Regions from separate parts of the Cohnella hashimotonis genome, predicted to be linked through region 1. Evidence: riboswitches for the same ligand, from Rfam matches in the RefSeq annotation. Region 1 holds a riboswitch; the other holds the start of a gene.
The links. Region 1 has a riboswitch for glycine ahead of gcvH (glycine cleavage system protein GcvH). Riboswitches for the same ligand answer to the same signal wherever they lie in the genome.
Positions count from the first base shown of each region.

Region 2: another riboswitch for glycine. It lies ahead of gcvT (glycine cleavage system aminomethyltransferase GcvT); the one in region 1 lies ahead of gcvH (glycine cleavage system protein GcvH).

Region 1 is NZ_JAGRPV010000001.1:6,856,390-6,861,066, forward strand. Features, by position in the region: gene KB449_RS27240 (gluconate 2-dehydrogenase subunit 3 family protein) at 1-438, opposite strand, end outside; gene KB449_RS27245 (hypothetical protein) at 564-1,310, shown strand; gene gcvH (glycine cleavage system protein GcvH) at 1,808-2,200, opposite strand; glycine riboswitch at 2,294-2,374, opposite strand; glycine riboswitch at 2,378-2,486, opposite strand; gene KB449_RS27255 (response regulator) at 2,907-4,154, opposite strand; gene KB449_RS27260 (cache domain-containing sensor histidine kinase) at 4,154-4,677, opposite strand, start outside.
Region 2 is NZ_JAGRPV010000001.1:3,047,512-3,052,188, forward strand. Features, by position in the region: gene gcvPA (aminomethyl-transferring glycine dehydrogenase subunit GcvPA) at 1-410, opposite strand, end outside; gene gcvT (glycine cleavage system aminomethyltransferase GcvT) at 420-1,529, opposite strand; glycine riboswitch at 1,645-1,741, opposite strand; glycine riboswitch at 1,745-1,849, opposite strand; gene KB449_RS12275 (threonine aldolase family protein) at 1,960-3,066, shown strand; gene KB449_RS12280 (erythromycin esterase family protein) at 3,124-4,395, shown strand; gene KB449_RS12285 (hypothetical protein) at 4,431-4,598, shown strand.

The DNA of each region.
Region 1 (4,677 bases):
CATTTCCCGCCGTTTCAAGCGGCCCTGATAGCCCTGCACCTTCTCTCCCGCGTAAAAGGGAGGCGACATGTATTCCCTGGAATTGAATCCCCACTCTCCCGCCAGCTGGTGGTCGATAAAAAACGGGACGCCGAGCGCGAGCGCGCCGGGACCGGCGTCGTCTGCCGGAAAGATCCGCTCCGTAGCCGCCGATACGATGCCAAGCTGCTCCTGCGTAAAGAACATTGGCGCGCGATTGTAGCTCTTGATGTCCGCAGCCGTGCCTTCGCCCGTTTGGGGAGCGTTCTCCGTTTTCTTCGACGGCCGGATCAGGCTGCCGAGCGCCCCGCCCACGATGACGCCGCCGACCGCATAGCCGGCCTGGACGAGAAATTTCCGCCGGGAAGGCTGCTCGACGTTGTCATGGCCGGAGCCGCCTTTGTGATTCTGGTCAGCCATCCTTTCACCTCCAATTTTCGTTCCGGATTTTCCCGATTAGTTTTTTCCAAAATTAAGTCCTTATGCATTCCGGGCGGCTGGCTATGCTAACTTCAAACCAATCCAATATAAGGTGGAGATTCGCCATGGCAACCGCAATCGCAACAAAGCGCCGGATGCTCGCGATCGCTTGCGCCGCAAGCGTACTGACGCTGGCCGCCTGCCAGAGCCACAGCTTGCGCGAGCAGTCGGTCAAGCAAGCGGCAGACGCGCAGCGCATCGTAGACGACCGGCTGAAGCTGCACTCCGTGCAGCGGCCGCAGATCGCCGGACAGCACGATCCGGCGGTCATCCCGAGCGTCGACCGGGAGAAGACGAGGACGACCAACCAATACGGCGCGTCGGGACAAGGCATGGGCAGCGGCGTGCTGAGCCGGATCGGCAGCTCGGGGCTGCGCGGGCGCGGCGCCTCGTCGGACCTGGAGGCCGAGCTTGCCGGCGCAGGGTTGGCAGGCGTTCGCGTGCTCGTGGCAAACGATACGGTGTTCCTCGCGGCCAAGGACCGGGGACCGTCCGCGTCCTCGACGGATCACCTTCAGCGCAAGCTGCTGAGCAATACCGGCGGCCTGTCCGGCAAAGGACCGGAGCCCGGTCCGCACGGCGGCATCGGCATACGCTCAGTCGACACGGACAGGACGGATACGCTGGCCGCAGCCGAGCAATGGCTGAAAGACCGCGGCTTCGGCGAACGCATCGTCACCGTCGCCGGCCCCGAGGCCGTCGCGCTGATCGACCGCTTGCGGTCGCAAGGCGCGGACGGGACGTCCGGCAGCCACGATCAGGAGATCGCGCAGCTGATGAGGCTGGCCGGCGCGGCGAAGGATGGGAAGTAATTCGGAGATATTTGAAAGCAGACATAGGAAAAAGCCGCCAGGGAAGATCGCCTGGCGGTTCTTTGGCAGTAGCCTATACAGTTAGCGGCCTGACGCCGACCGTCTGAACGCATTACAGACCGCGCCAAATTCCAGAGTGACGCCGGCAGCGATGCGCGATCGGACAATGCCTCCCGTGAGCGCGATTCGCCTGCCGGAGGGGAACAGATGAATGCCTGCAAATTTACATCCTTTTTCTACATGACAGACTTCGAACAATAAAAAGATGCGAATCTGCAGGCTTTGATCTCTTTCCCTTTGTGATTTTCGGGTTTCACAGCTAAATAGATGCTGATTTGCAGGCATTTTCGCTTCCGCTCGTCAAATCGGCTGAAAGCCTGCACGGATGCAGGCATTTAGCTACTGGTTTACAGAAGGCGATATTTTATCCCCGCATCATGAAGCAGGCCGTTCCGAGCTTACAGCTTCAGTCATTGATCGTCTGCGTAAAAGTCTGGCTACTTGCTCGCGAGGAATGTCTCGTATTGCCCGGCATCCATCAGACCGCCGACCGCCTCCGCGGGATCGCCATCCACCTCGACTTCGACGATCCAGCCTTCTCCGTAGGGGTCCGCGTTGACCTTCTCCGGCGCAGTCAGCAGCTCCTCGTTCACGCGTACGACTTTTCCGTCCACCGGGCTGAACAGATCCGACACCGTCTTGACCGACTCGATCGTCCCCATCGGCTGATTCGCCGCGAGCGCATCGCCTACTCCGGGCAGCTCGACAAAGACGATGTCTCCGAGCAGACTCTGCGCATAATCGGTGATGCCAACCCGAATGACGCTCGCCGTCGCCTCCGCCCACTCATGCTCCTCCGTGTAACCCAAACCAGCCTTGATCTCGCTCATCTTCGTCATCCTCTCGTTTAAGGTCGCACCGCTGCCTGCCGCAATAAGCGCCGAACGGCAAAAAAGGACAGAGCAACGGCAAGCTGCCGTATGCTCTGTCCCGGGTACCTGAGAGATTAGACGGGGCGTTCGCTCCGCCCTTACCCCTTTGGTGGCTGTTCGCTCTCTCCAGAGGCGCGTCGGATGGCGGTACTTTTACCTGAAAGTTTGATCCTGCGGCGGGCCGGCCGCGGACTTGCTCCTTCGGTGCCGCGCCGTCGGCGCAGTCTCTCCCTGCCATCGTCATCCGCAAATATAAGATTTTACACGGATAGCTTAATTCACGCGGGGAATGGATGTCAATCGATTTGGCTGAATCAAACAAACTTTTACTGGTCATCGAAGCTGCGTCGACGAATAAAACGGACACAGCATCCGCTATTGCTTAAAATGAAGCGCAATGAAACGCTAACTGCATAAATAAAGAATCTGGTGTCCGTAAGGCTTGATTTTAAGCGCTTTGCGGCGAAATAGCGGATGCTATGTCCGCTGCGGGGAGGACTGGAAGGCTTCGGTGGCTTCGATGGTTTCGGTGGTTTCGGTGGTTTCGGTGGTTTCGGTGGCTTCGGTGGCTTCGGTGGCTTCGGTGATTGGATGCGCTTGACGGTTTAGTAAGATTGGTGGCGGCTAGGTCGCTTCAGTGGATTGGGTTCCTTTGCACATCCTCCTACTCCTGCCTCTCTTCATCCTCCGTCCCGCGCTCCTCCCGCCCGCTTGCCTCCTGCGAATGTCCGCATTCAATTGCGGCGCCGCCTTTCATTTCCTGCCTGTACTCGGACGGCGTGCAGCCCGCCTTCTTGCGGAATACCTGGGAGAAGTGGCGCACGTCCGGATAGCCGACCCGCTCCGCGATATCGCCGATCTTCAGCTCCGAGCCGCCCAGCAGCTCCATCGCACGCGAGATTCGCAGGTTGGTGACGTACTCCTTGAAGCCCGTCCCCGCCTTCTGCTTGAACAGCTGGCTGAAATAGACCGGGTTCAGGTACACGATCGACGCCACTTTCTCCAGTCCGATCTCCTCGCCGAAATGCGTATGGATGTACTGAACCGCGACCTCGATCGCCTTTTCTCCCCCGCTCGCGTAGTGATCGTACACCTGCGCGGACGATGCGCTTCGCATGCGGCGCACCTCGCCGGGCACGGCTGCCAGATCGTCGATGCGCCCCGAATGCAGCACCTGGAACGGCGTTTTCAAGTAACGCTTCAGATGGGTGCGGAGCTTGTCGACGAGCAGGCCGAGCCCAGCTTCCTCCCGCAGCGTCACGAGTCCAAGCAGGCTGTGCGCGTCAATGCTCGCGACGAAGCCTTTGCCGGCGGAATCCATCAGCTCGGTCAGCACGTTCTCTACGATGAAGTGCTCCAGCTTCGTATCGGCATCGCTGTCCAGACGCACCATAAGCAGGTTGAAGTACGGGTGGCTCTCCGTGAACGGCGCGATATCGATGCCGCCCAGGTCGAGACCGGACGCCCAACGCGCGAATACGCCTTCCCGAAGGAACCGCAGATTGCGCTTCATCAGGTCGGCTTCTTTGTTGCGCTCGCTCTCCTCCGCGATCTCGCGCGCAAGCTCGTCGATCAGTCCGATTAGCGACTCCTTGCCGATCGGCTTGAGCATATAGTCCCTGGCGCCGAGCCGCACGGCCTCCTGCGCGTACGCGAACTCCGAATGCGCCGAGATGACGACCCACTTCACCTGCGGCTGCATGCGACGGGAAAATGCCATCAGCTCAAGTCCCGTCATGCCGGGCATCAGCACGTCGGTCAGCACCAGATCGACATGCTTGGTCCGAAGCGCTTGTACGGCTTCTTCCGGATTCCCCGCGAGCAGGACGCGATGCTCGGGGAAACCGCGGGAGATCGTCCGCTCGATGCCGCTGCGGATGACTTCCTCGTCGTCGACGACGAGAATATTCATCAAGAATCCCCCTCTTCTGCGGGTTTCGGAAACGAAACCATAATCTTCGTGCCGCGCTCGCATTCGCTCTCGATACGAAGCCCGAACCCTTCCCCGTACATCAGCGCAATGCGGCGGTGCACGTTCGCGAGCCCGATACCCCGGCGTCCTGCGGCATCCTCCTGCCGGGCCGGCGCCGCGGCCGCATCCTCCAACGACTGCCGGATGCGAAGCAGCGTCTCCTCGTCCATGCCGACGCCATTGTCCTCGACGACGATGACGAGCGCGTCCTCCGTCTCCTCCGAGCAAATCCGTAGCACGCCTTCTCGGCTTAGCGGCTCAAGCCCGTACTTCACGGCGTTCTCCACGATCGGCTGCAGGATCATCTTCGGCACCTGGGCGCCGAGCCAGCGCTCCTCCACCTCGATCTCGGTATTAACGCGACCGCCGAGCCGCGTCTCGATAATGGTGAGATAGTGGCGCAGCTGCTCGAGCTCAAGCCGGAGCGGCGCGCGCGAGGCCTCTTCCCAGTCACTGCTGTACC
Region 2 (4,677 bases), 3.8 Mb from region 1:
ATGCTGGCGTTGGCGACCTTCATGCCGGTCAGCTCGCAAATGTACGATTGAAATTCAAAGATGGCTTGCAGCTCGCCTTGGCTGATTTCAGGCTGATAGGGGGTATAGGCGGTATAAAATTCGGAGCGGGAGATCATGTGATTAATAACGACGGGAAGGTGATGGTCATAGATGCCGGCGCCGAGAAAGCTCTTGAAGCGGTCGGTGTCCGCGTTGCGCCCGGCCAGCGCCTTCATATGCTCCAGCAGCGAGAACTCGTCGAGCGCGCCGGACATCGGCAGCGTGCCGCGGTAACGAATGGCCTCCGGAACGTCGCGGAAGAGCGCCTCGACGGACGAGACGCCGATCGTCTCCAGCATGTCGGCCTGGTCCTGCTCGGTCATAGGGATGTATCGATGGAGATTTGGCATGGCGATTCATCACTCCTTGGGCAGTCTCTTGTAAAAAGGCGTCCTGATCACTTCGGCCTTCAGCCGTTTGCCGCGAATATCTACTTCGACCCCGGTGCCGGGCGCGGCGTAAGCAGCGTCGACCAGGGCAAGCCCCAAGCTGCGCTTCAGCGTCGGAGATTGCGTTCCCGTCGTCACCTCGCCGATCCGCAGATCCCCCGCAAATACGGGGTAGTGGGAGCGGGGGATGCCTCTGTCGATCATCTCGATGCCGACAAGCTTGCGGGGCAAGTCTTTTTCCTTCTGTCTCACCAGCGCGTCCTTGCCGATAAAGTCTTCCTTGTCCAGCTTGACGAAGAAGCCGACGCCCGCCTCCAGCGGGGTGATCGTGTCGGACAGCTCTTGCCCGTACAGCGGCAGGCGCGCTTCGAAGCGGAGCGTGTCGCGGGCGCCGAGACCGGCCGGCACGAGTCCATACGGTTCTCCCGCAGCCATCAGCGTGTGCCAGACGTCTGCCGCCCGATCGGCGGGGACATAGAGCTCGAAGCCGTCCTCGCCGGTGTATCCTGTACGGGAGATCAGCACGTCTGCGCCGGCCAGCGGCGTTTGCTCATTGAAGCGGAAGGAGGGGAGCGCCAAAACGTCATGCGTCGCGCCGGCAGCATCCAGGATATCGGCAGCGCGCGGCCCTTGAAGGGCGAGCAGGGCGTAGCGGTCTGAAGCATTTTCGAGGGAAACGTCCCCGAAGAGATGGGATCGCATCCATGCGAAGTCCTTGTCGATGTTGGCGGCGTTCACGACGGCCATGTAATGATCCGCAGCGATCCGGTAGACGAGCAGGTCGTCCACGACGCCGCCGTTCGGGTAACACATGAGCGTATACTGTGCCTGGCCGTCCGTCAGTTTCGAGACATCGTTGGTCGTCACCCGCTGCAGGAAGCGTTCCGCGCCGCCGCCCGTCACGATGAACTCGCCCATATGGGAGACATCGAACAGGCCGGCTTGCTGACGAACCGCGTCATGCTCCTTCTGAATCCCCGAAAATTGCACGGGAAGCTCCCAGCCGCCAAAGTCGATGCAGCGGATGCCGGGAAGTTCGGCATAGACCGTGTAGAGCGGGGTTCTTTTTAATTCGGTCATCGTGGTCGTTCGCCTCCTTGAATCAAAGTCTCGATCGATCCCGTTTCGACGCAAAAAAGGACAGCCGCAAAAAGAAAGCGCGCCCCCAGCCGAAGCTGCCTGCGTCCTCTTTTCGCTCTGTCCTTTGTACCTGAGAGTTACCTTGAATCCGTACCCGGAACCAAGTTTCCCCGTGGGTGATCCCGCGTCCCGCCGCGGAATGCTCTCCAGAGTCGCGTCCGGCAAAGGTCCTTTTGCCTGAGAGATTCTCCTCTTGCGAGGGTTACTCCTTCGGCGCCGCCTCCACGTTCATCAGGGGCGATCTCTCCCGCTGCCATCATCCGCACTATGCTTTTGTCGTTACAATCTATTCATACATGAGTCTGGGAGGAAGTGTCAACGGTAAATTGCATGGTATACTGGGAGAACCGAAAATCAGGGAGGCATCGACATGAACGACAGCATGACTTTGGCGGATGCATTCCAAAACAGCAAGTATCCGATCGTCGGCCACGGCAAACGGAACGTCCAGGTGCTGATGGAAGCATTCGAGGGAACGGATGCGGACGCGAGCAGCGATATGTACGGAAAAGGGGAGATCATCGAGCGGTTTCAGGCGAAAATGGCCGCTTATCTCGGCAAGCCGGAGGCCGTATTTTTCCCGAGCGGCACGATGGCGCAGCAGATTGCGCTGCGGATTCACTGCGACGAGACGGGGAAAGGGAAGGTCGCTTACCATCCCCTTAGTCATCTGGAGCTTCACGAGGAGGACGGCCTGAAGGAGCTGCACCGGATCGAGACCGTGCTGCTGGCCGAGCGCGACCGGCTCATCGGGCCGGCGGATGTCCGATTGCTTGGCGACGACGTCGCATGCCTGCTGCTCGAACTGCCTCAGCGGGAGATCGGCGGTCAGCTGCCGCCCTATGCGGAGCTTGAGAAAATTGCCGCTTACTGCCGCAGCCGCGGCATCAGATTGCATCTGGACGGCGCGCGACTGTTCGAGATTTTGCCGCATTACGGGAAGTCTGCCGCCGAAATTTGCGCGTTGTTCGACAGCGTGTACGTCTCTTTTTACAAAGGACTGGGCGGTATCGCGGGAGCGATATTGGCGGGGGACGCAGCGCTGACCACGCGGTCGAAGATCTGGAAGCGCAGGCATGGCGGCGATCTGATCAGTCTGTATCCGTATGTGATCAGCTCCGAATACTACTTCGACAAGCGAATCGGCAGAATGGCGCAGTATTACGAGGAAGCGAAGACGCTGGCGGCCATGTACAACGATTGCGGGGATCCGATCCGTACGGTCCCGGCGGTGCCGGCGTCCAATATGTTCCATGTCCAAGCGGACCTGGAGAAGGAAGCGCTGGAATCGCTATTGGTGGAAGTATGCGAAGCGACGGGAGTCGGCTTGTCCGCTTGGGTCCAGGGGCTTGAGGATGGTGGCAGCGCCTATGAGGTAAGCATCGGCGACCGCTTTGCGGCGGTACCGGATGACCGATTGCGCCAAGCGTTCGCGCTGCTGAGAGAAAAGCTGCAGGAAGACGGGTATCGGGCTTAGAGCTAGCGCGCATCCTAATGCGGGAATGGCGTTTGTCTTAAAGCGAAGGAGACCGATATGCGCAAAAACGAATTCGAAGCGCTTCAAGCCCTGGAGCGCCATGCGACGCCTTTTCTAGGGGCAGCCTACGCGGAAGCGCTCGTGGAGCTTGCCGGCGAAGCCAAATTCGCGCTGATCGGCGAAGCTTCGCACGGCACGTCCGAGTTTTACGTCGAGCGGGCCGAGCTGTCCAAGCGGCTTATCGTCGAGAAGGGCTTCAAGTTTATTGCCGTCGAGGGCGACTGGCCTTCTTGTTATGTGCTGAACCGTTATGTAAAAGGCGACGACGCAGCCGGCACGATCGCCGCGGAAGCCCTCCGCGACTTTGCGCGCTGGCCGACCTGGATGTGGGCGAATCGCGAGATCGCGGCGTTCGCAGACTGGCTTCGCGTTTATAACGACGGCAAGGCCGAAGAAGACAAGGTCGGCTTTTACGGCATCGATCTGTACAGCTTGTGGGAGTCGATGGACGAGATTCTGAAGTACCTCGCGCAAAAAGACGGCACCGACCTGGAGGCGGCCAAACGCGCCTTCGAATGCTTCGAGCCGCACGGACGAGAGGAGCAGCAGTACGGAATCGCGGCCAATTTCTATGGCGAGGGCTGTGAAACGGAGGTCGTTGCGCTGCTGCGCAAGCTGCAGGACAAATGGCAGAGTGCGCGATCGGGAGACCGCGAGGATGCGCTTGCGGCGGAGCTGAATGCGCTCGCGGTGAAGGGAGCGGAGGATTATTACCGGACGATGATCCGCCACGATGCCGAATCCTGGAACGTGCGCGACCGGCACATGGTCGAGGCGCTCGAACGTCTCATGGCCTACCACGGGCCAATGGCAAAGGCCGTCGTCTGGGCGCACAATACGCATATCGGCGACGCGCGCGCGACGGACATGGCCGATGAAGGCATGGTGAATGTCGGGCAGCTGCTGCGCGAGACGCATGACGGCGATGTCTATTCAATAGGCTTCGGTACTTATGAAGGAACCGTGATCGCCGGACGAGGTTGGGGACGCCCTTTTGAGGAGATGAAGGTGCCCCCGGCACAGTCCGGAAGCCTTGAAGAGCTGCTTCATCGGTTCGAGCCTGCCGACAAGCTGCTCCTGCTCGACGACGCCGAGCAGGTGCTGCGCGAATCGAAGCTTGGCCATCGCGCGATCGGCGTCGTTTATCATCCCGAATACGAGCGGGGCAACTACGTGCCCACGACGCTGGCGGAACGATACGACGCATTTATTTTTCTGGACCGGACTTCCGCGCTTGCGCCGCTTGCCGTTGAAGCAGCCTTTTCATAGCCCCGCCAAGCCAGCTTCTGAAGGAGGAGATCCATATGCCCATCGAAAAAGAGCTGCACGATCTGAAAACGGAGCAGGCCGGCATCGTCGATCAGCACGAGACGCGCATAACGGACGAGCCCGTGCTGATTCAGCCGCCGGAGGTCAGCCCCGGGCCTTACGGTAAGCATACGCAGGAATCGGGTAAGCGGAGAAGAGAGTGACGAAGAAAAGAAAATACCGAATGAACGAAAAGAAAATACTGAACGAACGAAAAGGCGCCTCCACGGCGTCTTTTTGACG